3 regions of the Pseudomonas sp. GT1P32 genome follow, and region 2 is predicted to be linked to each of the others. Evidence: predicted binding sites of a transcription regulator. Region 2 holds the regulator's gene; each other region holds the start of a gene.
The links. The regulator FliA, encoded in region 2, starts transcription of late flagellar genes. The targets are predictions, from matches to a motif close to CTAAAGTTTNNNNNNNNNNNGCCGNTAA.

Region 1 (10,637 bases), 2.0 Mb from region 2:
GTTGCAGTTTGCCAACGGTGTTGCTGCTCGAACAAGAGCCGCTGTTGCCGCCCGATGGCGTGAGCGACTGGCTGGTGCGCGATCATCTCGACCCTGGCATGTTGCGCCGTTGCCTGCGCCATGTGCGCGAGCGCGGTGTGCTGGAAAACACCCTGCAACGCCTGGCCGAGCAAGACCCGCTGACCGGCATCGCCAACCGCCAGGGCTTCCAGACCTTGCTGGCCGCGCGACTGGCGGAAAACGACGGCCGTGGCCTGGCCCTCGGGCACCTTGACCTCGACAACTTCCGCCACGCCAACGACGCCCTCGGCCATCAGGCCGGCGACCGATTGATCCTGCAAGTGGTCGCGCGCCTGAAAAGCCAGCTCGAGGCCGGCGATCAACTGGCGCGGCTGGGCAGCGATGAGTTCGCCCTGCTGATCGACACCCGCCGCGCGCCGCAACGCGCCGAATGGATGGCCGAACGCATCACCGAAGCGTTGGCCGAGCCTTATTGGGTCGACGGCGAAAGCCTGTTGATCGGTTCCAGCCTGGGCATCGCCCACGCCCGCGCCCAGGCCGGCGCCGATCCGTTGATGTGGCACGCGCACATCGCCATGCAGCAGGCCAAGAGCACTCAAGGCTGCACCTTTCACATCTTCAACGAACGCATCAACCGCAATGCCCGCAGCATGGCCGACCTCGAAAGCGAGCTGCGCCGGGCCTTGCGCCGCGATGAGCTGGAACTTCATTACCAGCCACGCCTGAACCTTGAAGACGGCCAGATCGTCGGTCTCGAAGCCCTGGTGCGCTGGCGTCATGCCGAGCGCGGGTTGTTGCCGCCGAGCGAGTTCGTGCCACTGGCCGAGCAAAGCGGCTTGATCGTGCCACTCGGTTACTGGGTGATTTCCCGCGCGTTGCGCGACATGCAGGCGTTGCGCGAGCTCGGTCTGCCGGCGCTGCACATGGCGATCAACCTGTCGTTCCGCCAGTTTCAGGACAGTCAGTTGCTTTCGACCCTGAGTCGGCTGATTGCCGAACGTGGCGTCGAAGCGCAGTGGCTGGAATTCGAACTGACCGAAACGGCGGTCATGCGCCGCAGCGATCTGGTGAAGCAGACCATGGATGCCCTCGGGCGCCTGGGCGTGCGCTTCTCGCTCGACGACTTCGGCACCGGGTTTTCCTCCTTCGTGCACCTCAACAGCCTGCCGATTGCCTTGTTGAAGGTCGACAAGAGTTTCGTCGGCGGAATGGAAGGGCGCGAAGAGAATCGCAAACTGGTGCACGCGATGATCAACCTGGCGCACAACCTCAATCTGGAAGTGGTCGCCGAGGGCGTGGAAACGCCGGAGCAGCTGGATCTGTTGCGCGGGTTTGGTTGTGATCAGGTGCAGGGTTATCTGATCAGCAAGCCGTTGCCGTTGGCGGAGTTGGTTGAGTATTTGAGTTTTGGCAGCAGTCAGCAGTCAATGCTGGAGATCGTGAGCTGACACAAGTCCCTGTAGGAGCGAGGCTTGCCCGCGAAGGCGGTCTGTCAGATAAGCATTTCTGTCTGACAGACCGCCTTCGCGGGCAAGCCTCGCTCCTACAGGGTTAGGCTATCTCGAAACGCTGAGCTGACGACGGCTCCCGCCGAATCATCCGCTTCATCTTCCACTCGAACGCCAGCGTCAGGCTCACCGCCGCGCACGCCAGTCCCAACGCCAAGCCCCACCAGACGCCCGTCGGCCCCCAGTGCAAATGGAACGCCATCCACCACGCGGCAGGCGCGCCGATCAGCCAATAGCAACCCAACCCGACCAGGAACGTGGTCTTGGCGTCCTTGAGCCCGCGAATACAGCCCATGGCGATGGTTTGCGTGCCGTCGAACAGCTCGAACCACGCCGCTACCGCCAGCAGGCTCACCGCCAGTTCGATGACCGGGCGGAAGGCCGGGTCGTTGTGGTCCAGAAACAGGCCGATCAACTGATTCGGCAACAGCCAGAAGACCATCGCGAAACCGAGCATCGCCGCCGCGCCAAAGGCGATCCCGACCCGCCCGGCAAGCCGCGCGTCCAGCAACTGCCCGGCGCCGTAATGCTGGCCGATACGCATGGTGATCGCATAAGAAAGCCCCGCCGGAATCATGAACGCCACTGAGACGATCTGCAGCGCGATCTGATGCGCGCCCAGTTGCGTACTGCCCATGGTGCCCATGCACAACGCGGCGAAGGCAAACAGCCCGACTTCCACTGCGTAGGTGCCGCCAATCGGCAGACCCAGGCGCCACAACTCCTTCAGATACTGCCGGTTTGGCCGCGACAAACCCTGACGCAATGGATACGCGTCGTACGCCGGGTGCCGTCGAATGTGCAGCGCCAACGCCACGGCCATCAGGTTGGCGACGATCGCCGTGACCAGACCGATGCCCACCAGGCCCATTTTCGGCAAGCCGAACATCCCGGTGATCAACGCATAATTGAGCACGAAGTTGGCCACCGTGCCGCCGAGGCTGATGACCATCACCGGCGTCGCCCGGCCAATCGCGCTGGTGAAACCGCGCAGGGCCATGAAGCTCAGGTAGCCGGGCAAGGCAAACGGCAAAATCAACAGGAACTGCCCGGCGGCCTGAACGTTGGTTTCAGTCTGGCCGAACATCAGCAACACCGGTTTGAGGTTCCACAGCAGCAACCCGGCCACCAGGGCCATCAACCACGCCAGCCACAACCCGGCCTGGGTCAGCCGTGCGGCGCCAACGATATCGCCCGCGCCCTGACGGATCGCCACCAGGGTGCCGACGGCCGCAATTACGCCGATGCAAAAAATCGACACAAACGAATAGGTCGCTGCGCCGAGTCCGCCGCCGGCCAATGCCTCGGGGCTCAGGCGCGCCATCATCAAGGTGTCGGTGAGGACCATCAGCATGTGCGCCAACTGCGAGGCAATCAACGGCCCCGCCAGCCGCAGGATGGCCCAGAGTTCAATACGCGCAGGATGCTGCATGGTCATCACGCTCGATTATCAAAGAGAACAGGAAAGCGTCGATTCTCGGCGCTCTGCTGGGTTTGCACAAAGGGATAAAAAGGATGGATCGCATGATTAAAACTCATCATGGGGAGTTTCTGATAAGTTGACGAAATTGCGCTGTAGGAGCTTTCCGCATGTCTCGTCGTCTTCCTCCCTTGTATGCCCTTCGCGCATTTGAAGCAGCGGCGCGGCATAGCTCGTTTACCCGTGCCGCTGAAGAGTTGTCGATTACGCAGAGTGCGGTCAGTCGGCATATTCGTACGCTTGAAGAGCATTTTGCCTGTCGGCTGTTTCATCGCAGCGGGCGCAATTTGCAACTGACCGAGTCGGCGCGGCTGATCCTGCCGGGCATTCGCGAAGGCTTCACCGCCCTTGAGCGGGCCTGCAATACCTTGCGCGCCGAAGATGACATCCTGCGCATGAAAGCGCCGTCGACCCTGACCATGCGCTGGCTGCTGGCGCGGCTCAGCCGTTTCCGCCACCTGCAACCGGGCAACGAAGTGCAACTGACCAGCGCCTGGATGGACGTCGATTCGGTGGACTTCAACCATGAGCCGTTCGACTGCGCCGTGATCCTCAGCAACGGGCATTTTCCGCCGGACTGGGAGGCGAGCCTGCTGTTCCCGGAGGAGCTGATTCCGGTCGGTGCACCGAATCTTCTGAAGGACCAACCGTGGGACGTCGCGCGCCTGGCCCATGCCGAACTGCTGCACCCGACGCCGGACCGGCGTGACTGGCGCAACTGGCTGGAGCGCATGGGGCTGACGGATCAGGTGTCGCTCAAGGGCGGGCAGGTGTTCGATACGCTGGAGCTGGGCATGATTGCCGCCGCCCGGGGTTATGGCGTGTCGATGGGCGATCTGCTGATGGTGGCCGAAGATGTGGCGCAGGGCCGTCTGAGTTTGCCGTGGCCGACCGCCGTCGCCAGTGGTGAGAATTATTACCTCGTCTGGCCGAAAACCCGCCCAGGTGGTGAACGTTTGCGCCGCCTCAGCGATTTCCTGCAAGGCGAAGTGCGGGCAATGAAATTGCCGGACGTCGAACACTTGTGCTGAATCGATAGAGCCCTCGAAATAGCGGCCTTGAGCCATATCCCGGCTATTTACTCAAGTATTCAGATTCGCCGCCGAAAATCTGCAGATGGAACCTTCGTGCAGGTTCGACGTAATTCCCATTATTAGAAATTTTGCTGAGTAGCCGATCAAGGAGGATCAGATCGCTCGGCCAGGAGCTGTCATGTCTCAACCTCGTGCCCGGATCGCTTCACAGCTTGGCCTTGCGCTCGCCGTTATCCTGGCGATTGTCATCAGCGGCAGTACCCTGTTTGCCCTGCGTTCACTGGATACGGCCAACCTCGCCACCCGCGAGGAGCACCTGGCCAGCGAGGCGCGGCTGCTGGCCGACCAGTTGAGTACGTTCCACGGCACGTTGCGTGAAAGTACCCAGCGTCTGGCCGGGCTGTTTGAGAAGCGCTTCAACGCGGGCCTGAGCGTGCACCCGGACGAACCGGTGGCGGTGGCGGGCACGCAGACTCCCGGTCTGCACCTGGGCGGCGAAGTGTTGAACAACAATTTCAAGGAAGTGGACGAGTTCAAGCAAATGACCGCAGGCGTGGCGACGGTGTTCGTGCGCAGTGGCGAGGACTTCATTCGGGTCAGCACGTCCCTCAGTAAACAGGACGGCAACCGCGCCATCGGTACGCTGCTGGATCATGCCAATCCGGCCTATGCACGCCTGATGGCAGGCCAGAGCTATGTCGGCCGCGCCTTGCTCTTCGAACGTTCCTACATGACGCAATACACCCCGGTACGCGACAGCGCCGGTAAGGTGATTGCCGTGCTGTTCGTAGGATTCGATTACACCGACGCGCAGAACGCGCAGTTCGCCAACCTCAAGCGCTTCCGCATTGGCCAGACCGGTTCGTTGGCGCTGCTGGACGAGCAGAGCAAATGGCTGGTGCCGATTGCCGGTGTGCAAGCGCTGGATAAAGCCGTCCCGGCCATCGCCGCACTGGCGAAAACGCCGGGCAAGGGCAATTTCTGGAGCGACACCTCCGAAGACTTCTACAGCGTCGCCGTGCCGTTCGACGGCGGTCCGTGGTCGGTCGTGGCGAGCATGCCGCAAGACGAAATCAGCGCGGTGACCTGGAGTGTCGGCATTCAACTGGCGATTGGCAGCCTGCTGGCGATGTTGATCGCTGTGGGGTCCGCCGTTTGGTTGCTGCGCAGCAAACTCGCGCCGCTGGGCGATCTGGTGCGGCAGGCCGAAGCCTTGGGCGCCGGTGATCTGAGCGTGCGCCTGAACGTGTCGAGCAACGATGAAATCGGTCAGTTGGCCCGCGCCTTCAACCAGATGAGTCAGGCGCTGTCGACGATGGTCGAGCACATCCGCCGGGCCTCGCAAGAGGTCAACAGCCGTGCCCAGGCCTTGTCCGGTTTGTCTGGCGGTGCCTATGAAGGCATGGAGCAGCAGTCCGGCGAAATCACCAGCATGGCCGGTGCCGTGGAAGAATTCAGCGCCACCTCGTTGAACATTGCCGACAACATGGGCAGCACTCAGCGTCTGGCGCAGGAAAACGCACAGCAAACCCAGATCGGTCGTACATCGATGGGTGAAGCGTCTTCGTCTCTGGAGCAAATTGCTGGCGCGCTGAACAGCACCGCCACGGTGATCAACACCTTGGGCCAGCGTTCTCAGGAAATCGGTGGCATTGTCGGGGTGATCACCTCGATTGCCGAGCAAACCAACCTGCTGGCGCTCAACGCGGCCATCGAAGCGGCGCGTGCCGGTGAGCAGGGCCGTGGTTTTGCGGTGGTGGCCGATGAAGTGCGCAACTTGGCTTCACGCACTCGCCAGGCCACCGACGAAATTTCCGGGATGATTCAGAGCATCCAGCAGGAAACCGGCAACGCCATCAGCACCATGGAACAGGGCAAAGTCCTGATGCAGGAAGGCTTGTCGCGTAACGCCAATGTCGCCTCGGCACTGGCACGGATCGATGAGCAAAGCCGTTCCGCCGGTGAGCAATTCGCCGCGATCACCACCGCGACCCAGGAGCAGAGCAGCACCGCGACCCTGCTCAGCAGCAACCTGCAAAGCATTGCGCTGGCGAACAGCGAGCAGCGGGAAGTGGTGTCGAACCTGGCAGTGACCGCCAAAGAGCTGGAGAGCCTGGCGGCGGAATTGCGCCAAGAGGTTGACCGGTTTCGTTGAGTCGCCTTTGAAATAGCTTTCGCGGGCAAGCCTCGCTCCTACAGGTTCAGCGTTGACCCCTGTAGGAGCGAGCGGTGCGGCGATCCGACTTGCCCGCGAAGGCTGCACCGCAATATTCAGATCTGCCAATCAATCACACTTGGCGTTGCTCGACACTTCCTTGGTTGCGAGTTTCAACTGCTTGGCCAGTTCTGCCGCGTTGGTGCTGTTGTAAACCCGGCCACCGGTGTTTTCAGCAATGCAGCGTGACGGGCCGCCGGCACCGATTTTCACCACGTTGACCCGCAGGCGTGGTTGGTTCCTGGCGATTTGGCGAGACACCGCACAAGCGTCTTTCTGGCAGCCGTCCTCACCGTCGACGAACATCACGATCACGGCATCGTTATTACGCCCGTCGACGGTGCTTGCCGCGTAAGCGAGGCTGTCGGCCAGCGGTGTGCCGTCGTTGGGAACCAGGCCTCGAATCCCGTTGATCAGCCGTGGCCGGTCGCCAAACCTGAACACGCCCTGGTCCGGTGTGCGTTCGCAGCCGGCGAAGGTGATGAGGCGCGTGTCGATCTTCGGGTCCAGCTCGTTGATCATGCCGGCCAGCGAATCTTTGGCGACGTCCATGCGGCTGGGTTTGGCGAAAATCTGCATGGTGCGGTTTGGGTCCAGATACTTGTTCATCTCATTGCCGAAGAACCAGTCCTCGTCGGCTTTCACGGACCTGATGTTCAAATCCATCGAACCCGAGGTGTCGAGCACTACCACGAATTGCGGGATCTCGGCGTTTGGCGCTTTTTTGCGGCACGCGAAGTTGTCCAGCGTCGGTGCCGGCGGCGGTGGCGGTGGTGGCGGTGGTGGTGGCGGGGCGGCCACCACAGGTTTTGGCGGTGGGACCGGTTTGGGGGCGGGCACCGGCACCGGTTCTGGAACCGGTACGGGTTCCGGTTTCGGTTCCACTACAGGCTCCGGTTCCACTACCGGCTCGGGAACAGGCACAACCGGTTTCTCAATCGGTGTCACCACCGGGGCGACCGGTTCGACCGGAACAACTTTTTCCCGGTGCATTAACCACCAGTAAGCCCAGAGCGCCAGGAGCAACAACAGCAATGCCAGCAATGCCGCGGCGATCCACCATCCACGGCGCGACGGCGCGACGGCCGCGGGAGCCAGCGGAACCACCGGCGGCACCACCGGTTTTGGCGGGCGCTGGTTCCAGCGCACCACCAACGGCTCACCGTTGAGGCTGTAGAGTTTGTCCAGCTCGGGAGCGCCGAGCAGGCTGCGCAGGTCATCCGCTTCCGTGGGCTGACCGCGTTTTTGCAGTTCGTCCGCCAACTGTCCAAGGGACGTCTGACGCACTTCATAGGTTTCCAGCAATCGCCGTTGAGCATCCTCGTTGAGGTCGGCATAGGGCGTGGGTTGGCCACCCAGTTCGGTCCACCATTCCAGTACCTCACCGCTGCCCATTCGCGGGATGGCGAAGAGGCTGGAGACGGTCGGCGGAAAGTGTTTCTGGATGAGGGCTACTTTGGCTTGCAGCGCACTCATCCCCTCTGGTGTGGCTTGCGCATCCCTGATGACCCGCTGCATGACGTCGATTCCTGAAAAGGCTGCAGGCCTCCGGCGGGAGGCCTGCGGGTAAAAAGTTACTCTTCGTAACCGAGGCTGAATTGCAGTTGATTGACCTTTTTCTGCAGCGCCTTCAGTTGTTCCTGCTTGGCGGCCAGGGCCGCCTTTGAAGGCTTGGCCACCGGTGCAGTCTGCGAGTCCTTGAGCTGCTGTTCGAGCCCGGCGATCTGCTTTTGCACCTGGCTTTCGTTGCCATGGCGCGCCTTCAGCGAGGTCAGCAACTTGCTCAGCGACTGGTTCAGTTCAGCCTGGGACTTCTGCTGGCTGGCCAAATCGGTTTTGGTGCTGAGCTGCTGGGCCTGAATGTTCTCGTACACCTGACGGAACATCGCGTTTTGCTGGCGGGACTCGGCCAGGGCCTGTTCCTTTTGTTTGACCTGATCGCTGTAACCACCAGAGTAGTCGCAGTTCATCTTGGTCAGCATGCTGCTGTCGCGATTGGTCGCATCGCATTCGCCTGGCTGGGTCGCGCAACCGCTCAAAGCGAGGACGGCGGTCAGGACCGCCAGCTGTCGTAACGTCATGTGATTAACCCAGAGTAATTGCGGAGCGCTGGCTGTAGAGACCGTCGACTTCCTTTTGCAAGGCAGCGACTTTCTCGTTCATTTTCAAAATGCTCACATCCACCTGCTTCATCTCGGCGCTGGAGCCTTGGGCGCGTTCGGCATCGGCCACTTTGCGGTACTCGGTGACTTTGTTGCGCATGTTGCTGAGGTCTTTACGCAAGATTGCGATGTTGTTGTCGATCTCGGCGATTTGCACCTGGGCTTTGGACTTGTCGACCTTTTTGCTGGCGATGTCCTGTTTGATCCTGGCGATACGCGCCTGGTCATCCTTGATCACCTGCTGAGCAGTCTCGGTGCGGGCAATCACATTGCGCGTGTCTTGCTCGACATCGCTGTTCATCTTCGCCAGACGGGTGTTGGTGTCGGCGTATTCGCTGCGACGTTGATCCAGATAATAGTTCGCGCCCATGGCCACGCCACACGCGGTAATACCGGCGGCGATGGCGCAGACGGCCTTGTTGCTGCTGTTGGACAGCGCGCAGCCGAGGATGCCGACACCGGCGCCGACGGCGCAGGCCTGGTAACCGGACTTGCTGAAGAACTCTGCGTCATTGCCCTGGGTCAGGCGCGGGTCTGCACCGTCGCTGCCGCCGAGCATCGAACTGCCGGTGTTGGCGCAACCAGTCAGCAACAGGCTGCCGGCAACGACGAATGCGATCTGTAGCTTGAAGCGAGTCCAAAGGCTGCGCGACATGGTGAAACTCCTAGATGACGGTGTTGGCATGTTATTGAGTGACGGTCTTGCAGCTGGTCAGCCAGGCGTCAGTGTCGATCTTCTGTTTTTGCAGGAAGGTCTTCTGATTCGCCCAGTGCGTGCGCAAGTACGGTTTGAGGTCCTGAAGCTGTTTGTTGCGGGTGATGATTTCTTCCATCACCGGAACCTGTGCCTCGAGCAGCGGCTGACCGTACAACGTCGCCGACTCCACCAGGCTGCTGGCGTAATAACGGCTGAGTTTGTGCAGGCGATCCTTCTGCTCGTCGAGCTTGCCCTTGCGCATGTCACAACTGGCGTCTTTTTCGGCGGCTTCGCAATTGAGTTTGTAGTTTTTCTGCAGGAAATCCACGTACTGGCCGTCGTCGAGCATCTTGGTGCACAGGAACGCACCCAGATTGAGGCTGGCGCGAATCGCCTGGTCGCGGGTTTCTTCCTGCTGCTGGTTGCTGGCGCGCAGCTGGTTTTCCAGGGCCTGGAGTTTTTCCTTCAGCGCTTTATCTTCAACACCCGAGGCCAGCGTGTTCAGCGACTGAACCGTGCCTTTGTCGGCGGATTCGGTTTCCTTGCTGCCGGTGCCGAGTTTCTTCCAGCTGCTTTCGATGCTGGCCACGCGTTCGCGAGAGGTCAGGGTCGGCGAGACCAATACCAGGCGCAGGCCGGTGGTTTTGTTTTTTACCTGGCCTTCGGCGTTGTAGTACGGCTCTTCCTTGCGCAACGCGGTGCGCAGGTCAGCCTGGGCGGTCAGGTAATTGCCGCCCCGCACGACGTAGCCACCGGCCTGACCATGCTGACGGTCGAGTTTGTTCAGGCGAAACGGCTCGAACATCATTTCGTCGACGTTGCCGAGCATGTCGTGAAGGCCCAGCGGGTTGGGCTTTTGCAGGCCGGACAACTGCAGTTTGCCGTTGGACGATTGTGCCCCGGCAAACCACTCGTAAGCGTTGATGCCGTCGGGCATCGGGTAGCGTGTATCACGGAATTCCGCCGCACCGACTTCCAGGCCACCGCGCGCGGCGAACTCCCACTCGACTTCCGTTGGCAAACGCAGGAAGCCCAGCGCGCCGTCTTCTTTCGGCAGCTTGCCGGCGGCGTTCTTGCGCAGCCACAGGTTGTACTTGTCAGCCGCTTCGACGGCTTGCACCCAGCTCACGGCCACTTGCGGCAGGCGCATCTTGGTCGCGGCGGTGGGGCAGGTTTCGTCGGTCAGGGCGGCGTACTGCAACTGACTCATCTCGTACTTGGCCATCAGGTAGTAGCGGGATTTGTCGTTCTTGGCGCCGGTGAAACTGCCGGCGATAAACGTCGGTCGAGTCTGTTCGACATAGCCGTATTCCGCGCCGTCCTGACCGATGTTGATCGGGTAGTCGTCGAGCGGTCCGGTGACCGGAATGAATACTTTGCGAAACACCATCGAGCCTTCGCACGGCATCGGCAGCACGACGTCGCTGGCTTCGGGCATCGGGTTGTAATACTTCTCTTCCCAGCCCGCCGCCGAAGCGTCGAGCAAGTAGCCCAGGCTCAGGGGCAACAGCAAGCCAAAA
Region 2 (10,637 bases):
TGCTCGCCGAACGGGCCGAGGACAGCTCCCAGTTGGTCGGGTATTGCGCGGTGCGGATCGGTTGATCGTCGGTGAAACCTTCGACGTGAATCGGGTTGTCGAACGGCCTCAGGATCACTGCGACTTTATCGATGATGTTGAATGCCATGTCGCTGGGCATGGCATCGCCGCTGCCGAACAACAGGCTGGAATTGAGTTCGATCTCGACCCACAGCTCGTTGCCGCGAACGGTCATCTGGTTGGAGCTGATCAAGTCCCCGAACGCGGCGCTGATGTCATCGGCAATGCTTTTCAGCGGATCGCTGGCACCGGCGATACCGGCGTCGACCTGTTCGCTGTCCTTGACCAGCGGCTTGGCCGGGGTCACGGTTTTCGGACGTTCTTCACCGATGGGGATCGGCTGGAGCGAACGATCCGAATCGGTGAACACGCCGATCAACGCTTGCGAGATGATCTTGTACTTGCCTTCGTTGATCGAAGAGATCGAGTACATCACCACGAAAAAGGCGAACAGCAACGTAATGAAGTCGGCATAGGAAACGAGCCAGCGTTCATGGTTTACATGTTCTTCAGGTTGCCGACGGCGTGCCATAGTCAGGGCGTGCTCACAGTAAATGACGAAGCGCGTTGGCGCTGTGATTGTGCCAGGCAAGGCGCGGGATGCCGAGAATGGCTTTTCCCTTCTCAAATCCCGCAACGCAGCCTGGCGCAATCACAGCGCCAACCCGGAGGGCAGCGCCCCGCAAGCCACAATACGTCGTTATTCGTCGTTCATTTGAAGCAACCAAACTTCTCTCCTCACGCCTAGTCTTGTGGCTTGCGGGGCGCTGCGCGCTTCGTCATTTACTGTGAGCACGCCCTGCCCCCCCATCAATCCATGAAGCCCTGAAGCTTCAACTCAATAGAGCGAGGGTTTTCACCTTCGGCGATCGACAGGATGCCTTCCAGCAACATTTCGCGATAACGCGACTGACGCAATGCAACGGATTTGAGTTTTGCCGCAATCGGCAACAGCACCAGGTTGGCACTGGCCACACCGTAGATAGTGGCGACGAAGGCCACGGCGATGCCGCTGCCCAGTTGCGACGGATCGGCCAGGTTGCCCATGACATGGATCAGGCCCATCACCGCACCGATGATGCCGATGGTCGGCGCGTAACCGCCCATGCTTTCGAAGACTTTGGCGGCTTCGATGTCGCGGCTTTCCTGGGTGTAGAAATCCACTTCCAGAATGCTGCGAATCGCTTCCGGCTCGGCGCCGTCCACCAGCAGTTGCAGGCCTTTGCGCGAGTAGGCGTCGGGTTCGGCGTCGGCGATACCTTCCAGACCGAGCAGACCTTCCTTGCGGGCGGTCAGGCTCCAGTTCACTACGCGGTCAACGCCGCCGGCCAGGTCCACGCGTGGCGGGAACAGGATCCAGCCAACAATCTGCATGGCGCGCTTGAACGCGCTCATCGGCGATTGCAGCAACGCCGCACCGACGGTCCCGCCGAGCACGATCAACGCTGCCGGACCGTTGGCCAGCGCGCCGAGGTGGCCGCCTTCAAGGAAGTTGCCACCGATGATGGCGACGAACGCCATGATGATCCCGATAAGGCTGAGAACGTCCATCAGATGCACGCCTCGACCAGGTGCTTGCCAATGTCGTCGAGGCCGTACACCGCATCGGCGAGTTCGGCTTTGACGATGGCCATCGGCATGCCGTAGATCACGCAGCTGGCTTCATCCTGAGCCCAGATCGAGCTGCCGCCCTGCTTGAGCAGGCGCGCGCCTTCACGACCATCGGCGCCCATGCCGGTCAGTACCACCGCCAGAACTTTGTCACCGTAGGACTTGGCGGCCGAACCGAACGTAATATCCACGCACGGCTTGTAGTTCAGACGTTCGTCGCCCGGCAGGATTTTCACCGCGCCACGGCCGTCGATCATCATTTGCTTGCCACCCGGCGCCAGCAGTGCCAGGCCCGGACGCAGGATGTCGCCATCCTCGGCTTCCTTGACGCTGATGCGGCACAGCTTGTCCAGACGCTCGGCGAACGCCTTGGTAAAGGCGGCCGGCATGTGCTGGATCAACACGATCGGGGCCGGGAAGTTGGCCGGCAACTGGGTCAGAACCCGTTGCAGGGCAACCGGGCCGCCCGTGGACGTACCGATGGCAACCAGTTTGTAGGCTTTGCGTTTCGGCGCTGGCGACGACGGGCTGGCTGCGAATGTGCGAGCCGGGATCGGTGCCGGTGCCGGGCGAGCAGGTGCGCTGCTGCCATAACTGCCGATGCTGGAAGGCGCAGGTGTCGGCGCGGGTGCAGCGACCGGTGCCGGCGCGCTGTAGGCGCTGACACGACGGTTACTGCGCGAGATGCTGAGAATCTTCTCGCACAGCAGTTGCTTGACCTTCTCGGGATTGCGCGAGATGTCTTCGAAATTCTTCGGCAGGAAATCCACCGCGCCAGCATCCAGCGCGTCCAGGGTGACCCGGGCGCCTTCGTGCGTCAGCGAGGAGAACATCAACACCGGGGTCGGGCAGCGCTGCATGATGTGCCGCACTGCCGTGATGCCATCCATCATCGGCATCTCGTAGTCCATGGTGATCACGTCTGGCTTTAGGGCCAGTGCCTGATCGATCGCCTCTTTTCCGTTGGTCGCCGTACCGACGACCTGGATATTCGAATCCGCTGAAAGAATTTCCGAGACGCGGCGGCGGAAAAACCCCGAATCGTCCACCACCAGGACTTTGACTACCATAAACACTCCGTTAGGCGGGGGCGAGGCTTCGTCGCCCCGCTCCCCCAGAATCAAATACGCCGTGCGGCGTAACGCTTGAGCATGCTCGGAACATCGAGAATCAGCGCAATGCGACCGTCACCGGTGATGGTGGCGCCCGACATGCCCGGGGTTCCCTGGAGCATTTTGCCCAATGGCTTGATGACCACTTCTTCCTGGCCGACCAGTTGATCGACAACGAAGCCGATCCGCTGGGTGCCCACCGAAAGGATCACCACATGGCCTTCGCGCTGCTCTTCGTGAGCGGCGGAGCTGACCAGCCAGCGCTTGAGGTAGAACAGTGGCAGCGCCTTGTCCCGCACGATCACCACTTCCTGGCCGTCCACCACGTTGGTGGTCGACAGGTCGAGGTGGAAGATCTCGTTGACGTTCACCAGTGGGAACGCGAACGCCTGGTTGCCGAGCATGACCATCAGCGTCGGCATGATCGCCAGGGTCAACGGGACCTTGATGACGATCTTCGAGCCCTTGCCCTTGGTCGAGTAGATATTGATGGTGCCGTTGAGCTGGGCGATCTTGGTTTTCACCACGTCCATGCCCACGCCACGACCCGACACGTCGGAGATCTCGGTCTTGGTCGAGAAACCCGGTGCGAAGATCAGGTTGAAGCAGTCCGACTCGCTGAGGCGGTCCGCCGCATCCTTGTCCATCAAACCTTTCTTCACCGCGATGCCGCGCAACACGTCGGCGTCCATGCCCTTGCCGTCATCGGAGATGGACAGCAGGATGTGGTCGCCTTCCTGTTCAGCGGACAAAATCACTTTGCCGCTGCGCGGTTTGCCCATCGCTTCGCGATCGGCCGGCTCTTCGATACCGTGGTCGACCGAGTTGCGCACCAAGTGGACCAGCGGGTCGGCCAGGGCCTCGACAAGGTTTTTGTCGAGGTCGGTTTCTTCGCCGACCAACTCCAGGTTGATCTCTTTCTTGAGCTGGCGAGCCAGGTCGCGAACCAGGCGCGGGAAGCGCCCGAAGACTTTCTTGATCGGTTGCATCCGGGTCTTCATGACCGCGGTTTGCAGGTCGGCCGTGACCACGTCGAGGTTCGACACGGCTTTGGACATGGCTTCATCGGCGCTATTGGCACCCAGGCGAACCAGGCGGTTACGCACCAGTACCAACTCGCCGACCATGTTCATGATTTCGTCGAGACGCGCGGTGTCGACCCGCACGGTGGTCTCGGCTTCGCTGGCCGGTTTTTCCGCAGGCGGCGCGGCAGCGGCGCGGGCAGGCGCCGGTGCAGCAGCGGCGGCGGCAGGTTTCGGTGCAGCGGCGGCAGCAGGCTTCGCTGCTTCGGCTTTTGGCTCGGGCGCCTTGGCGACAGGTGCCGGGGCCTTGGCGACGGGCGTTGCTACCGAGGAGGCGGCGGAACCGGTGCCGACTTCAGTGAACTTGCCTTTGCCATGCAATTCGTCGAGCAGCGATTCGAACTCGTGATCCGAGATCAGATCACCGCCAGCCGCTGCTGCGGTTGGCACAGCCGGGGTCGGTACCGAGGCAATGGCCGATTCCAGCGCGTCGACCGCAAAGTTGCCCTTGCCGTGCAGCTGATCGAGCAGTGCTTCGAACTCATCGTCGGTAATGTCGGAACTGTCACCTGGCGCTTTCGGCGCAGCCGGTGCGGCAGGCGCAGCGGGTGTTGCCACCGCGTCGACGGCGAACTGGCCTTTGCCGTGCAACTGATCGAGCAATGACTCGAACTCGGCATCGGTGATTTCATCGCTGGTCGCGGCATCGCCGGCCGGCAGCGGAACAGCGGCCGGGGCCTCAGCCTGAGCCTTGACGGCGTTCAGCGAGTCCAGCAGTTGTTCGAATTCGTTATCGGTGATGTCGCCTGATTCGGCTTCGGCAGCCGGTTCTTCCACCACTTCAGCCACAGGTGCGGCTTGATCGGCGGTTTGCGGCTCGGCCAGACGGGCCAGGGCGGCAAGCAATTCAGGCGTGGCGGCCGTTATCGGGCCGCGCTCGCGGACTTCGCTGAACATGCTGTTCACCGCGTCCAGCGCTTCGAGAACCACGTCCATCAATTCCGAGTCGACGCGACGTTCACCCTTGCGCAGGATGTCAAACACGTTCTCGGCGATGTGACAGCACTCCACCAGCTCGTTGAGCTGGAGGAAGCCGGCGCCCCCTTTTACAGTGTGAAAACCGCGAAAAATTGCATTGAGCAAGTCCGCATCATCCGGTCGGCTTTCAAGCTCGACCAGCTGTTCGGACAGTTGCTCTAGAATCTCGCCGGCCTCAACCAGGAAATCCTGAAGGATCTCTTCATCGGCGCCGAAGCTCATTAAGGGGGTGCTCCTAAGGTCTAAAAACCTAAAAAACCTAAAATGCTAAAACTCTAGAATCCCAGGCTGGATAACAAATCGTCCACATCGTCCTGACCGGACACAACATCTTCTCTTTTATCGGCATGAATCTGCGGACCTTCACCCTGAGAGAGATGTTTTTGCGGATCTTTTTCTGCAAGCATCGCTTCACGGTCATGTTCGATGCCCGCAAAGCGGTCCACCTGACTGGCCATAAGCACGAGCTTGAGCAGGTTGCTTTCAACTTCGGTGACCAATTGGGTCACACGCTTGATCACTTGACCGGTGAGGTCCTGATAATCCTGAGCGAGCAGAATGTCGTTGAGGTTGCTCGACACCGCACGGTTGTCCACGCTGCTGCGTGTCAGGAAACCATCGACACGCCGTGCCAGTTCACGAAACTCCTCAGCCCCGACTTCGCGACGCATGAACCGCCCCCAGTCCGTGCTCAGCGCCTGAGCTTCATCGCTCAGGCTGTTGACCAGCGGCGTGGAGTTTTCGACCAGATCCATGGTGCGGTTGGCTGCGGCCTCTGTCAGCTTGACAACGTAACCCAGACGCTCGGTGGCATCTGTGATCTGGGACACTTCCTCGGCTTGCGGCATGTGCGGGTCAATCTGAAAATTGACGATCGCACTGTGCAGCTCGCGGGTGAGCTTGCCCACTTCCTGATACAGGCCGCGGTCACGGGTCTGGTTGAGCTCATGGATCAGTTGCACAGCGTCGCCGAACTTGCCTTTTTCAAGGCTTTCGACCAGTTCGACCGCGTGTTTTTTCAGGGTCGATTCAAAATCGCCCTGTGAAGATTCGTTTTGGTCCATAGCTTCCCCGTGGCGCAGTTTCTCAACCGATGCGTTCGAAAATCTTCTCGATTTTTTCTTTCAACGCCTGGGCCGTGAAGGGTTTGACCACATAGCCGTTTACGCCGGCCTGGGCCGCTTCAATGATCTGCTCGCGCTTGGCTTCAGCGGTCACCATCAGCACCGGCAGGTGCTTGAGCTTTTCATCGGCGCGCACGTGGCGCAGCAGATCGATACCGGTCATGCCAGGCATGTTCCAGTCTGTTACCAGAAAGTCGATGCTTCCGCTGTTGAGAACCGGAATGGCAGTAATGCCATCGTCGGCCTCGACCGTGTTGGTGAACCCAAGGTCACGCAACAGGTTTTTTATGATCCGCCGCATCGTTGAGAAGTCATCAACGATGAGGATTTTCATGTTCTTGTCCAATTCGACCTCCAAGCAGACTTAAACGCGCCCAGCACCTGGACGCGCCATTTCAATCAATCCGGCAAAGCACTCAATGACTGTCTGGAGCACAACAGATCGAGACCGGTGCAGTTCAACACCACACCAGCCAAGTTCGCAGTGTCCCCACACTGCCTTCAGCGCGCTCGCCACTCCCCCAAACGCCCCCGCAAACGGGCCGCGCACTGGCTGTGTAACTGGCTGACCCGAGATTCGCTGACCCCCAGGACCTCACCGATTTCCTTGAGATTCAACTCTTCGTCGTAGTACAGCGCCAACACCAGTCGCTCACGCTCCGGCAAATTGGCAATCGCGTCCGCCAGCGCTGCCTGGAAGCGTTCATCTTCCAGATCGCGCGACGGCTCGAGATGAGCACTCGCGCCATCCTCATGCAGCCCTTCGTGTTCGCCGTCCTGCAACAGGTCGTCGAAACTGAACAAGCGGCTGCCCAGGGTGTCGTTCAAAATCCCGTAGTAATCGTCGAGACTCAATTGGAGTTCGGCCGCAACTTCGTGATCTTTAGCGTCACGGCCGGTTTTAGCTTCAATCGAGCGAATTGCGTCGCTGACCATGCGGGTATTGCGGTGGACCGAACGTGGCGCCCAGTCCCCTTTGCGCACTTCATCAAGCATGGCGCCGCGGATCCGGATGCCCGCGTACGTCTCGAAACTCGCGCCTTTGCTGGCGTCATATTTGGTGGATACTTCAAGCAGGCCGATCATCCCGGCCTGGATCAGGTCTTCGACCTGGACACTGGCTGGCAGTCGCGCCAGCAGGTGGTAAGCAATGCGTTTGACCAGTGGCGCGTAACGCTCGATCAGCTCGTACTGCGCGTCACGCGCCGACTTCTTGTAGAGGTTGTAACCGCTGGCTGTCATAGCACGGGTCCTGCCGTTTGTTGCACGAGGCGCTCGACGAAAAACTCCAGGTGCCCGCGCGGGTTGGCAGGCAGCGGCCAGGTATCGACTTTTTGTGCGATGGCCTTGAAAGCCAGGGAGCACTTGGAACGAGGGAAGGCTTCATAGACCGCGCGCTGTTTCTGCACAGCCTTGCGCACGCTTTCGTCGTACGGCACCGCACCGACGTATTGTAAGGCGACGTCGAGGAAGCGGTCCGTGACCTTGGTCAACTTGGCGAACAGGTTGCGGCCTTCCTGCGGGCTCTGGGCCATGTTGGCCAGGACGCGGAAGCGGTTCATGCCGTAGTCGCGGTTGAGCAGTTTGATCAGGGCGTAGGCATCCGTGATCGAAGTCGGCTCGTCGCAGACCACCAGCAAGACTTCTTGCGCGGCGCGAACAAAACTGACTACCGAGTCACCAATACCCGCAGCGGTGTCGATCACGAGCACGTCGAGGTTGTCGCCGATATCGCTGAACGCCTGGATCAGGCCGGCATGCTGGGCCGGACTCAGATGAACCATGCTTTGAGTGCCGGACGCGGCCGGGACGATGCGGATGCCGCCTGGCCCCTGCAACAACACGTCGCGCAGCTCACAGCGGCCTTCGATGACGTCGGCCAGGGTACGTTTGGGTGTCAGTCCCAGCAGGACGTCGACATTCGCCAGCCCCAGATCGGCGTCCAGCAGCATGACGCGCCGGCCGAGCTCAGCTAGAGCCAGGGACAAGTTCACTGACACGTTAGTCTTCCCGACGCCACCTTTGCCGCCGGTCACCGCGATCACCTGTACGGGATGCATGCTGCCCATGTTATTTCTTTACCTTGTCTTGCATAGACGGAGGCCACATTACTGGCTGCGCGTTCATCAACTGAACAATGCATGGCAGACCATCGATGTAGGTACAAAAACTGTTCATTAATACCTCAGCCAACCTGCTTGGTCGGGCTGTGATAAATATCAGCGAACATGTCAGCCATGGCTTCTTCGCTGGGTTCTTCCTGCATTTGCACGCTGACGGCGCGACTGACCAACTGATGACGACGCGGCAGATGCAGATCATCCGGAATACGCGGTCCATCAGTCAGGTAAGCCACCGGCAATTCATGACTGATCGCCAGGCTCAACACCTCGCCCAGGCTTGCCGTCTCATCCAGTTTAGTCAGGATGCAGCCAGCGAGCCCGCAGCGCTTGTAACTGTGATAAGCGGCGGTTAGAACCTGTTTCTGGCTGGTGGTTGCCAGAACCAGATAATTTTTTGATTTGATGCCGCGACCGGCCAGGCTTTCGAGCTGCATGCGCAATGCCGGATCGCTGGCCTGAAGGCCCGCGGTATCGATCAGCACCACGCGCTTGCGCAACAATGGATCCAGCGCCTGCACCAGGGACTGGCCCGGATCGACGTGCGTCACCGACACATTGAGGATCCGGCCGAGGGTCTTGAGTTGCTCCTGAGCACCGATGCGGTAGCTGTCCATGCTCACCAGCGCGATGTTCTGCGCGCCGTACTTGAGCACGTAACGGGCCGCGAGCTTGGCCAGGGTGGTGGTCTTGCCCATGCCGGCGGGGCCGACCATGGCAATCACGCCGCCTTCTTCCAGTGGCTCGACTTCCGGTGTGGCGATCATCCGCGCCAGGTGCGCCAGCAACATGCGCCAGGCCTGACGAGGCTCATCAATGTCGGTAATCAGTTCCAGCAGATCGCGGGACAACGGACCGGACAAACCGATGCGTTGCAAGCGGCGCCAAAGGTTGGCCTGGGCCGGGCGGCTGCCTTGCAACTGATTCCAGGCCAGCGAACCGAGTTGTACTTCCATCAGTTCGCGCAGGCTGTTGAGTTCGAAACGCATCGAGTCGAAGGCACGCGGATCAACACCGGTCGAGGCAGGCGCGGGGGCCGGTGCCGGACGACGAGGTTCAGCGTAGGTCGGCTCGATCAGCGGCTCGGCGGCGGTCAACGGCAGGCCGGCGAACAACTGGCGATTGGTGGACTTGTCGCTCTCGCCATCGCTGCGCAGGCTCAGTTCGGCCTGGGCGGTGACGATCCGCGACTGGGTCTTGCGCAGCTCATCCTCGAGTTCCATGTTCGGAACACGCGGGGCCAGCGCCGACAGTTTGTAATCCAGAGCGGCCGTCAGCTCGACACCACCGGCGATCCGGCGGTTGCCAATGATGGCGGCATCAGCGCCCAGCTCATCACGAACCAGCTTCATGGCCTGACGCATATCGGCGGCGAAAAAACGCTTAACTTGCATAAACCACTACCTCAGCCGTTGGGCCCTACTGTCGCAACGATGGTCACTTGCTTGTTGTCAGGGATTTCCTGGTAAGCCAACACATGCAAACCCGGGACTGCCAGTCGGCCGAATCGCGACAGCATCGCGCGAACCGGGCCGGCCACCAGCAGAATCACCGGCTGACCTTGCATTTCCTGACGCTGCGCCGCATCGATCAACGAGCGTTGCAGTTTTTCAGCCATGCTTGGCTCCAGCAGAACGCCCTCTTCCGAGCCTTGTCCTGCCTTCTGAAGACTATTGAGCAATATTTGTTCCAACCTTGGCTCCAGAGTGATAACTGGCAGCTCCGACTCAGTCCCCACAATGCTTTGGACGATTGCACGAGATACGCCGACGCGGACGGCGGCCACCAGCGCGGCAGTATCTTGACTCTTGGCGGCATTGTTCGCGATCGCCTCGGCGATGCTGCGAATGTCCCGTACGGGCACCTGTTCGGCCAGCAACGCCTGGAGCACCTTGAGTAGCTGCGACAACGAAACCACGCCCGGCACCAGCTCTTCCGCCAGTTTTGGCGAGCTTTTGGCCAGCAATTGCATGAGTTGCTGCACTTCTTCGTGGCCAATCAGCTCACTGGAGTGCTTGTACAGAATCTGGTTCAAATGGGTTGCCACTACCGTACTGGCATCGACCACGGTGTAACCGAGGGATTGTGCCTGCGCACGCTGGCTGACTTCGATCCAGACCGCCTCCAGCCCGAAAGCCGGATCTTTGGCGGTAATACCGTTGAGCGAACCGTAGACCTGACCGGGGTTGATCGCCAGTTCGCGGTCCGGATAAATCTCCGCTTCGGCCAGGATCACCCCCATCAGAGTGAGGCGATAGGCGCTCGGCGCAAGGTCGAGGTTGTCACGGATATGCACAGTCGGCATCAGGAAGCCCAGATCCTGGGACAGCTTTTTACGCACACCCTTGATCCGCGCCAGCAGCTGACCACCCTGATTGCGGTCCACCAGCGGAATCAGACGATAGCCGACTTCCAGGCCAATCATGTCGATCGGCGTCACATCGTCCCAGCCAAGCTCCTTGGTTTCCTGAGCGCGAGCCGGCGATGGCAGCAATTCCTGCTGACGCTTGACCTCTTGCAAGGCCTGAACCTTGACGACGTTCTGTTTCT
Region 3 (10,637 bases), 3.1 Mb from region 2:
TCAGGCGTTCACTGGCAAATCCTTGAATGAACCCGCCGACAGCGGTTGGGCGTTGAAAAAAGATCAGGGTCAATTTGATCAAATCGCTGGCGCGACCATTACCTCTAGAGCGGTGATCAATGCGATCCACGATGCTCTGCGCTACTTCGATGAACGCTCGCGTCAGTTGATCGGGAGCAGCCTGCATGAATAAGTCCGCGAATTTACAGAACTCGCTGATGCTCGCGCCTCTGATTGGCGCCACTGACTCGTTAGTGACCGCACTGGGTGTGTGGCTGATGTTCATCGTGGTGATCAGTGCGTTTGGAGCAAGCATGGCCGCCTTGCGATCCCGACTGATCCCGGCATCACGCTTGCTGGCCGGCATCCTGCTGGCGGCCACGCTGACCAGCTGCGCGGAACTCGCTGCGCAGGTCTGGTCACTTCAATGGCACCAGCATTCGGGATTTTATGCAGCACTGATCGCTTTGCAGTGCGTCGTGTTGGAACACAGCGGTTTTTTCCAGAGTGCATGGCGTGAACGCCTGCGCCTGTGTGTCCTGTTCGGCGCGCTGATGGTCGGCCTGGGCCTGCTGCGCGAACTCCTCGGCGACGCAGGCTTGCGCCTGGCCACGTTGGCACCTGGCGGATTCATTCTGCTGGGACTGCTGATCGCCGCCTGGCAAGCCTGGACCCGCCCGACTCCCTCACATTGATCGCTTTCGAGGAAACGCACTGCCCATGAATGCCGCAAAACGTCTGGAAATTTTCCGCAGGCTGCATGAAGACAACCCGGAGCCGAAGACCGAACTGGCTTACTCCTCGCCATTCGAATTGCTGATCTCGGTGATTCTCTCGGCACAATCGACCGATGTCGGCGTCAATAAAGCCACCGCCAAACTCTACCCGGTGGCCAATACGCCGCAGGCGATTTACGCGCTGGGCGTGGAAGGTCTGTCCGAGTACATCAAGACCATCGGCCTGTTCAACAGCAAGGCAAAAAACGTGATCGAAACCTGCCGCTTGCTGGTGGAACGCCATGGCGGGGAAGTGCCGCAGACCCGTGAAGAGCTGGAAGCGTTGCCCGGTGTCGGCCGCAAGACGGCCAACGTTGTGCTCAATACTGCTTTCCGCCAATTGACCATGGCCGTGGATACGCATATTTTCCGGGTCAGCAATCGTACCGGCATCGCTCCCGGCAAGAATGTAGTCGAGGTCGAGAAAAAACTGATGAAGTTCGTGCCGAAGGAATATCTGCTCGATTCCCATCACTGGCTGATTCTTCATGGGCGTTACGTTTGCCTGGCTCGCAAGCCGCGCTGCGGCAGTTGCCGGATAGAAGACCTGTGCGAATACAAGCACAAGACTTCGGACGATTGAGGCGCTATTAGGTTTTTTGATTTATCGATTGAAAAAATCTTTTTTACCCGCGAGGCGATTATCGATATAAGGAGCGCCAAAGGCAGTCTTAGCCTGGAGTTAACCTTATGAGCACTGGCAAAGAGCAATTGGACGTAGAAGACGACTTCACACCCGTTGAGGCCGATGACGCGGAACCGGTGGTTGAAGTGGCAAAGACCAACCTGAGCAAACGCCGCACCATCGACAATCTGCTGGAGGAGCGCCGACTGCAAAAGCAATTGGCCGATTACGATTTTGACCTATGACACCTGAAAGCCTCCCGAAACGGAGGCTTTTTACTAGGTGCGAAACCTTGAAAACGCCCACTCTTTACGCCCCTTCAAGCACTGGCGCAGTCATACCAACCCATTGCGTTGAGCCAGTTCGATCAGGTCAACCAGGGACCGCGCATTGAGTTTCAACAACAGCCGCGTCTTGTAAGTACTGACGGTTTTATTGCTGAGAAACATTCCATCGGCAATTTCCTTGTTGGTCTTGCCGCGAGCCAACTGTTGCAAGACCATCATCTCCCGCCCCGAAAGACGATCCACCATATCGGCTTCACTGGCATTCCCCAGACTGGAGCGCACGGTATGCAAGGCTTGATTGGGAAAGTAACTGTAGCCCGACAATACAGCCTTTATTGCACTGAGCAACTCAGTGAGATCCTGTTGTTTGCAAACATATCCTGCAGCACCGGATTGCATGCAACGCATCGAAAAATGCCCGGGAGCCTGTGAAGTCAATATCAGTACTTTCATTGGCATCGCTGCCGATGCCAGACGTGCAATGACTTCCAGCCCATCCAGTTTGGGTATTCCAATATCCAGGATGACAATATCCGGCATATGTTCACGAGCTAGTTGCAATGCATCCACGCCATTATCTGTTTCTGCAATGACTTCGTAGCCATGACGCTCCATCAGCATACGTACCGCAAGACGAATGACGGGGTGATCATCCACGATCAGCACTTTATTCATGGGCAAGTCCAATTTTCGCTGTTCGAATTTTTAGAGCCCGCACAATAGCCTAGTCGTTTCACCCATGGCATGCCGCTCCCCCCGGCCACCTACACCGAGAGACATTCCCTACAAACAACGCGGAATAATCTTACAAAAAATCTTGAAACACAGCGCACCAGAAACTTTATCTGTCTCATGATATTTCAGTATTCAACAGTTTTTTGTTTCGATTTACAACCAGCGCACCACACAACAACAGTTGACCAAGATGATCCGACACACGCCAACGATTAGTCTACCCTTGTAGGGTAATTGATATTTCCCGGCCGCCCCTTACACCAGAAATATCAAACACAAAACCTTACACCAAAAGTCAATTAACAATAAATGAATAGCAAAACAGATATATCCGAACTATAAATCCACCGCTACCATATCAACTCAACACCTTAACAACCACCCACTAACATAATGAGAAAAGACGAACTAATATGAGTAAAAAATATGATAAAACTCAAACAACGAATCACCAACCCCATGACAGTCATCGCGATATTCGCAACACTGTCTGAAACATCAGCCGCCATCTCTCTGCCCTTCCTCGATGACGAAGACAAAGAGATCTACATCTGGTTTTTGATCAGCTTTCCCTTTTATTTGCTTTTTCTTTTCTTCGCCACCCTTAACTTCAATTATCGATCGCTTTACGCGCCTTCCGATTTTGAAAAGGGAAAGCATTTCATAAAGGTGATGGACAACGCAGAGCGCCCAGGTAACGCGCAAGGTCCGCCCGACGAGATCGGCTTACAGCCAAGTCTCTCGGTTCAGTACCCTATTCGGCTGCCCGAGTCACTCAAGGACCTGCATATCATTGATGCACGGTGGATGAACAAAAAAAATGAGTTCCGTGCCCTTCTGGAAAAGCTTCGCCAGCCCAAGGGGAATCCGGCACACGTTGTCGTGTTTCTCGTTGTTGGCGAATCGGAGACGTTACTGAAAGAAAGCGCACTCAAGTTTTGCCGAAACGCAAAAAAACGCAGCAGCGCAACGTTCTGTATTGCCTACAATTTGAGTTCACGTGATGTGACTGTCATTGATCAATATTGCCGGGCTGACACACAGCAGGCAGTCGCTCTTTAAGATCAATGGGAGAGGACAGGAAGGTATTTAAAACAACAAGAATGTTGAATCGCAATGTCAGATAGAAAATCCCTGTTTTCAAATGTGTGGCCTTGTCCTGGACAAGGCCACACATTCCATCAGCGTGTCAAAGATCTCAGAACAGCTTGCGACCTTTGTTTGCCGCGATACGCATGCGCAGCGCGTTGAGCTTGATGAAGCCCGCCGCGTCGGCCTGGTTGTAAGCGCCGCCATCTTCCTCGAAGGTCGCGATGTTGGCATCGAACAACGATTCGTCGGACTTGCGACCAGTGACGATCACGTTGCCCTTGTACAGCTTCAGGCGCACGACGCCGTTCACGTGAGCCTGGGACGCATCGATCATCTGTTGCAGCATCAGACGCTCAGGGCTCCACCAGTAACCGGTGTAGATCAGGCTGGCGTATTTAGGCATCAGCTCGTCTTTGAGGTGAGCCACTTCGCGATCCAGCGTGATCGATTCGATCGCACGGTGGGCGCGCAGCATGATGGTGCCGCCAGGGGTCTCGTAGCAGCCACGGGACTTCATGCCCACGTAACGGTTCTCGACGATGTCGAGACGGCCGATACCGTGTTCGCCACCGATACGGTTCAGGGTCGCCAGCACGGTGGCCGGAGTCATTTCGACGCCGTCCAGTGCAACGATGTCGCCGTTACGGTAAGTCAGTTCGAGGTATTGCGCCTTGTCAGGAGCCTTCTCCGGGGAGACGGTCCATTTCCACATGTCTTCTTCGTGCTCGGTCCAGGTGTCTTCCAGCACGCCGCCTTCATAGGAGATGTGCAGCAGGTTGGCATCCATCGAGTACGGGGATTTTTTCTTGCCATGACGCTCGATCGGGATCGCGTGCTTTTCAGCGTAATCCATCAGCTTTTCACGGGAGAGCAGGTCCCATTCGCGCCACGGAGCGATCACTTTCACACCTGGCTTCAAGGCATAAGCGCCCAGTTCGAAACGAACCTGGTCGTTACCCTTGCCGGTGGCACCGTGGGAAATGGCGTCAGCGCCGGTTTCGTTGGCGATTTCGATCAGGCGTTTGGCGATCAACGGACGAGCGATGGAAGTACCCAGCAGGTACTCGCCTTCGTAAACGGTGTTGGCGCGGAACATCGGGAATACGAAGTCACGCACGAATTCTTCGCGCAGATCGTCGATGTAGATTTCTTTTACGCCCATGGCCTGAGCCTTGGCGCGAGCCGGCTCGACCTCTTCGCCCTGACCCAGGTCAGCGGTAAAGGTCACCACTTCACAGTTATAAGTATCCTGCAGCCACTTGAGGATCACCGAAGTGTCCAGGCCGCCGGAATACGCCAGAACGACCTTGTTTACGTCCGCCATGCCATCACTCCACGGGGTTCTACGGAAAGCCGTCAAGTCTACCGGTCATGCAGGATAATTTACAGAGGCGCGACAGCTTATGACGACGAAGCGACAGATTATGTCGAGCGGGCGACGATGACAGCCGGTTCAGGATGTCTTCGCGGGGCTCGCCGATGCGGTTGTCTGAGGCGCCGGTTGCTCGGTGGGTGCGACCCGCGCCAAGTGCACATTGACCCGACGGTTCTTCGCCCGATTGGCGGCATTGGTGTTGGGTGCCAATGGATAACGCTCGCCGTGAAAACGCACGGTGATCTGCGATTCCTGAAAACCGTTGGCCTTGAAGAACTCCATGACCGCCAAGGCCCGACGCCGCGACAGGTCACGATTGGCCAGGCGATTGCCGCTGTTGTCGGAGTGGCCGTCGAGTTCGATGTGATTGACCGTCGGATCGGCCTTCATGAACTCCAGCATGACCTGCAACTGAGCCTTGGCTTGCGCGTCGAGATCCAGGCCGTCGCCGGGAAAGCCGATCTGCGTTTGTTTGACTTGCTCGAAATTCTTCGGCAGCAGCTTCGCCACACAGCCTTGATAATCGTTAAACGCCTTGCTGAACTTGACCGGCAACAACCGCACTTCCGACACCCGGCCATCGCCCGAATAATGTCGAACGACCGGGCTGCGCCCATCCATCAAGCCACTGATCAGGCGCCCGGCCTGAACTTGCGAGCTGTTGAACAGCACATTGCCGCTGCCAATCTGCACGGAGCCCAGATTGATGTCGCCCCGTCCCGGCTGCCAGGGCGCTGCGGCTGCCAGCAGGGTCGCCGAGCCGCCGCCGACCATCGAGTTATAGGCTTTCAGACGAAACGTCGCCTGCTCGCCGGCGCGGCGCACGAACTCACCCGAACCGAAATCGGTGATCGGTTGAGTCAGGCGGCACTCGAACTTGTCCCCTTCGACCGTCCACTCGATGCTCTCCAGACGGGTCTGGAAAGTGAGCGCCATCGCGGGAAGGCTGGCAAACACGCTGAGCAAGGCTAAATAACGCTGGCGCACGGGAGGCTCCACTGGCTTCTACAACAAAAAGACCGACACACACATGTTTACGGCATACCTGTTGGATATCGGAAGCTTCCTGCAAAACTTGATAGCGAGTGCCTGAGAGAGTCTTTTCCGGTAGCATTCCCTTCAGTTTGACCCGCCTGGAATCCCCTCATGTCCGACCGCCTGACCCTGCTGCGTCCCGACGACTGGCATATTCATCTTCGCGATGGTGCCGTGTTGACCAATACCGTTGCGGATGTCGCGCGCACCTTTGGTCGCGCCATCATCATGCCCAACCTGGTACCTCCGGTGCGCAACGCCGCTGAAGCCGACGGCTATCGCCAGCGGATTCTCGCTGCACGTCCGGCCGGCAGCCGTTTCGAACCGTTGATGGTCCTTTACCTGACCGACCGCACCCAGCCCGAAGAAATTCGCGAGGCCAAGGCCAGCGGTTTCATTCATGCCGCCAAGTTGTACCCGGCCGGCGCGACCACCAACTCGGACTCTGGCGTCACCAGCATCGACAAGATCTTCCCTGCACTTGAGGCCATGGCCGAAGTCGGGATGCCTTTGTTGGTGCACGGTGAAGTCACCCGTGGCGATGTCGACGTGTTCGACCGCGAAAAAATCTTCATCGATGAGCACATGCGTCGAGTGGTCGAGCGTTTCCCGACGCTCAAAGTGGTGTTCGAACACATCACCACCGCGGACGCCGTGCAGTTCGTCAACGAGGCTTCGGCCAACGTTGGCGCGACCATCACCGCGCATCACCTCTTGTACAACCGCAACCACATGCTGGTGGGCGGGATTCGGCCGCACTTCTATTGCCTGCCGATCCTCAAGCGCAATACGCATCAGGAAGCCCTGCTCGACGCCGCCACCAGCGGCAGCGAAAAGTTCTTCCTCGGCACCGACTCGGCGCCTCACGCCCAGCATGCCAAAGAAGCCGCGTGCGGCTGTGCCGGTTGCTACACCGCTTATGCGGCGATCGAGATGTACGCCGAAGCGTTCGAACAACGTAACGCACTGGACAAGCTCGAAGCCTTCGCCAGCCTCAACGGCCCGCGCTTCTATGGCCTGCCGGTGAACACCGATCGCATTACTCTGGTCCGCGACGAGTGGACCGCCCCAACCAGCCTGCCATTTGGCGAGCTGACCGTTATCCCGCTGCGCGCCGGTGAAAAACTGCGCTGGCGCCTGCTGGAGGAACACGCGTGAGTGAAGACCATTACGACGACGAACAGGACGGTCAAGGCGGCGGAGGTGGTCCACGCCACCCGATGGCAGCTCGATTCCGTGGATACCTGCCAGTCGTTGTCGACGTTGAAACCGGTGGTTTCAACTCTGCCACTGACGCTTTGCTGGAAATAGCCGCTACCACGATCGCCATGGACGAGAAGGGTTTTGTATACCCTGACCACACCTACTTCTTCCGCGTCGAGCCTTTTGAAGGCGCCAACATCGAAGCGGCCGCGCTGGAGTTCACCGGGATCAAACTCGATCACCCGCTGCGCATGGCGGTGAGTGAAGAAGCGGCGCTGACAGACATCTTCCGCGGCATCCGCAAGGCGTTGAAAGCCAACGGCTGCAAGCGGGCGATTCTGGTCGGGCACAACAGCAGCTTCGATCTGGGCTTCCTGAACGCGGCGGTTGCGCGTCTGGACATGAAGCGCAATCCGTTTCATCCGTTCTCCAGCTTCGACACGGCCACCCTGGCCGGTCTGGCGTACGGTCAGACGGTGCTGGCGAAAGCCTGTCAGGCCGCCGATATCGACTTCGATGGTCGCGAGGCTCACTCGGCTCGCTACGACACCGAGAAGACGGCTGAGCTGTTCTGCGGCATCGTCAATCGCTGGAAACAGATGGGCGGCTGGGAAGACTACAACGACTGATCGGCTTTTCGTAGGAGCCGGCTTGCTGGCGATTCAGCCACCGCGGTCTGTCTGATTACCGAGGTGCCTGGATCGCCAGCAAGCCGGCTCCTACAGGAATCACCGTTTCTCCACCCATAAAAAAACCGGCCTCAACGGCCGGTTTTTTTGTGCCTCGAATGCGCCTTACAGGGCAGCAGCATTCTCGGTCAGGTAAGCCGCGACGCCTTCGGTCGAAGCGGTCATGCCTTTGTCGCCTTTTTTCCAGTTGGCCGGGCAAACTTCGCCGTGCTCTTCGTGGAATTGCAGAGCGTCGACCAGACGGATCAGCTCTTCGATGTTACGGCCCAGTGGCAGGTCGTTGATGATCTGCGAACGGACAACGCCTTTGTCGTCGATCAGGAACGCGCCACGGAAAGCCACGCCGCCTTCGGATTCAACGTCGTAGGCCTTGGCGATTTCGTGCTTCAGGTCGGCTGCCATGGTGTAGCGAACTTCGCCGATGCCACCATTGTTGACCGGGGTGTTGCGCCACGCGTTGTGGGTGAAGTGCGAGTCGATCGAAACAGCGATCACTTCAACGTTGCGGGACTTGAAGTCGGACATGCGGTTGTCCAGAGCGATCAGCTCGGATGGGCAAACGAAGGTGAAGTCCAACGGGTAGAAGAACACCAGGCCGTATTTGCCTTTGATGGCCGACGACAGGGTGAAGCTGTCGACGATTTCGCCATTGCCGAGTACGGCCGGTACGGTGAAGTCAGGGGCTTGCTTGCCTACGAGTACGCTCATTGAATATCTCCTGGTGTAAAAACGTGAAGTTCCGGGTTTGCGCCAGCCTGCCACCCTCAGGCGACAGCCCTGTGACACCCACCCGCTTCATAAGGACCGGCCATCATACACTGCGTTTTTGAGCTGTCCTCAACGGATTTTCACCGACAGGCTAAATTCCCGGCGACACGCTTACTGGCAGATTGCCCGAAGAAAACCGTTCGTCAGTCACCCTCGCTTATAACGCAAAGCTTTCAGAAACCACTTTGACAATCATTCTCGTTAACATTAAGATCCATCGCAATTGAGTCATAACCAGCGACGGTTTCAGTTATGTATGTCTGCCTCTGCACTGGCGTCACCGACGGACAAATCCGCGAAGCAATCTATGAAGGTTGCTGCAGCTACAAGGAAGTCCGCCAAGCTACCGGCGTAGCAAGCCAATGCGGCAAATGCGCCTGCCTTGCCAAGGAAGTGGTGCGTGAAACCCTGACCAAATTGCAAACAGCCCAGGCTGCGATTCCTTTCCCTGTAGAATTTACTGCCGCGTAAATACCCTATTCCAAAGAACCGGACTTCATGTCCGGTTTTTTTATGCCTGAAAATCAATTGGTTACGCCCTAGACGCGGAACACAAACATTCTTATTCCGATTAATTTTCACTTAAGTTTCAATAACTTAGGTTTGACACTCTTAGTTGTGCGGCTCAAACTCTACTTTATAGACGGCTAATACAGGGCAGGACCCCATCATGAAAGGCGACATTACAGTCATCCAGCATCTCAACAAGATCCTTGCCAATGAGCTGGTCGCGATCAATCAATATTTTCTGCATGCGCGCATGTATGAAGATTGGGGTCTGAACAAGCTCGGCAAGCACGAATACCACGAGTCCATCGACGAGATGAAACACGCGGACAAGCTGATCAAGCGCATCCTGTTCCTGGAAGGCCTGCCTAACGTGCAGGACCTGGGCAAGCTGCAGATCGGCGAGCACACTCAGGAAATGCTTGAGTGCGACCTGCGCATCGAACGCACCGGCCATGCAGACCTGAAAGTCGCGATCGCTCATTGCGAAACCGTTGGCGACTACGGTAGCCGTGAACTGCTCGAAGATATTCTTGAATCCGAAGAAGAACATATCGACTGGCTGGAAACCCAACTGGGCCTGATCGACAAAATCGGTCTTGAGAACTATCTGCAATCGCAGATGGGCGACGACGAGTAAGTTAGCGCCCGTTAAACTCAAGACAATAAAAAGCCCCGCTCTCTTTTAAGAGGCGGGGCTTTTTTATGCCTGCTCTTGTAGGAGCGAAGCTTGCTCGCGAAAGCAGTGTGTCAGATACGACGCCTTCGCGGGCAAGCCTCGCTCCTACAAGTCGGGTCAGGCTTCGGTCTTGGCAGCAGCAGCTTCAACAGCCGCTTTGATGGTGCTTTGCAGCGAACCGTCTGCAGCCATCTCGGTCATGATGTCGCTACCGCCGACCAGCTCACCACCGACCCACAGTTGCGGGAAAGTTGGCCAGTTGGCGTATTTTGGCAGGTTGGCGCGGATTTCCGGGTTCTGCAGGATGTCCACGTACGCAAACTTTTCGCCACATGCCATCACGGCCTGCGCGGCTTTCGCGGAGAAGCCACACTGCGGGGCATTCGGCGAACCTTTCATGTAAAGCAGAATGGTGTTGTTAGCAATCTGCTCTTTAATCGTTTCGATGATATCCATGAAGCACCTCGGCTGAACTTTCCGACTCGGGGGTCGGCACGGTGGCGCATTGTAACGGAAAGCCGAGCGCCATGCTCTGTCTCCCCGACAGACTCAATCAAGCCGCCGCTACGGTCACCGGCACACCGTTCAATGCCGCATTCCCCGACAACTCATCGAGCTGACACTCGTCGGTCAGGTCATTGGCACTGGAACCCGGCTGGCCGCTGGCAATCGTCATCTGCACGCCAGGTCGCGCATGGCCCCAACCGTGCGGCAGGCTGACCACTCCTTTCATCATATCCTGACTGCCCAGTACTTCCACTTCGATCATGCCGACCCGGGAACTGACCCGCACCCGCTGCCCATCGCTGAGCCCGCGACTGGCAAGATCGTCCGGATGCATCAGCAATTGATGACGCGGCTTGCCC

Region 1: the regulator FliA is predicted to act here: its motif matches at 4,091-4,118, upstream of ACYZUC_RS21085 (methyl-accepting chemotaxis protein).
Region 3: the regulator FliA is predicted to act here: its motif matches at 5,943-5,970, upstream of ACYZUC_RS26165 (flagellar protein MotY).

Annotation. Positions count from the first base shown of each region.
Region 1 covers NZ_CM142704.1:4,609,979-4,620,615, forward strand. The annotation lists gene ACYZUC_RS21070 (putative bifunctional diguanylate cyclase/phosphodiesterase) at 1-1,469, shown strand, start outside; gene ACYZUC_RS21075 (NorM family multidrug efflux MATE transporter) at 1,573-2,961, opposite strand; gene ACYZUC_RS21080 (LysR substrate-binding domain-containing protein) at 3,120-4,040, shown strand; gene ACYZUC_RS21085 (methyl-accepting chemotaxis protein) at 4,222-6,198, shown strand; gene ACYZUC_RS21090 (vWA domain-containing protein) at 6,328-7,776, opposite strand; gene ACYZUC_RS21095 (hypothetical protein) at 7,833-8,339, opposite strand; gene ACYZUC_RS21100 (zinc ribbon domain-containing protein) at 8,344-9,075, opposite strand; gene ACYZUC_RS21105 (SUMF1/EgtB/PvdO family nonheme iron enzyme) at 9,107-10,637, opposite strand, start outside.
Region 2 covers NZ_CM142704.1:2,621,685-2,632,321, forward strand. The annotation lists gene motD (flagellar motor protein MotD) at 1-592, opposite strand, end outside; gene ACYZUC_RS12020 (flagellar motor protein) at 871-1,611, opposite strand; gene ACYZUC_RS12025 (protein-glutamate methylesterase/protein-glutamine glutaminase) at 1,611-2,741, opposite strand; gene ACYZUC_RS12030 (chemotaxis protein CheA) at 2,792-5,065, opposite strand; gene ACYZUC_RS12035 (protein phosphatase CheZ) at 5,119-5,907, opposite strand; gene ACYZUC_RS12040 (chemotaxis response regulator CheY) at 5,930-6,301, opposite strand; gene fliA (RNA polymerase sigma factor FliA) at 6,469-7,209, opposite strand; gene fleN (flagellar synthesis regulator FleN) at 7,206-8,036, opposite strand; gene flhF (flagellar biosynthesis protein FlhF) at 8,153-9,481, opposite strand; gene flhA (flagellar biosynthesis protein FlhA) at 9,493-10,637, opposite strand, start outside.
Region 3 covers NZ_CM142704.1:5,701,240-5,711,876, reverse strand. The annotation lists gene ACYZUC_RS26200 (RnfABCDGE type electron transport complex subunit G) at 1-193, shown strand, start outside; gene ACYZUC_RS26195 (Rnf-Nqr domain containing protein) at 186-695, shown strand; gene nth (endonuclease III) at 721-1,359, shown strand; gene ACYZUC_RS26185 (PA3496 family putative envelope integrity protein) at 1,467-1,646, shown strand; gene ACYZUC_RS26180 (response regulator transcription factor) at 1,737-2,363, opposite strand; gene ACYZUC_RS26175 (hypothetical protein) at 2,850-3,485, shown strand; gene ACYZUC_RS26170 (argininosuccinate synthase) at 3,622-4,839, opposite strand; gene ACYZUC_RS26165 (flagellar protein MotY) at 4,969-5,877, opposite strand; gene pyrC (dihydroorotase) at 6,037-7,083, shown strand; gene rnt (ribonuclease T) at 7,080-7,757, shown strand; gene ACYZUC_RS26150 (peroxiredoxin C) at 7,923-8,525, opposite strand; gene ACYZUC_RS26145 (bacterioferritin-associated ferredoxin) at 8,838-9,056, shown strand; gene bfr (bacterioferritin) at 9,256-9,732, shown strand; gene grxD (Grx4 family monothiol glutaredoxin) at 9,889-10,227, opposite strand; gene ACYZUC_RS26130 (molybdopterin oxidoreductase family protein) at 10,325-10,637, opposite strand, start outside.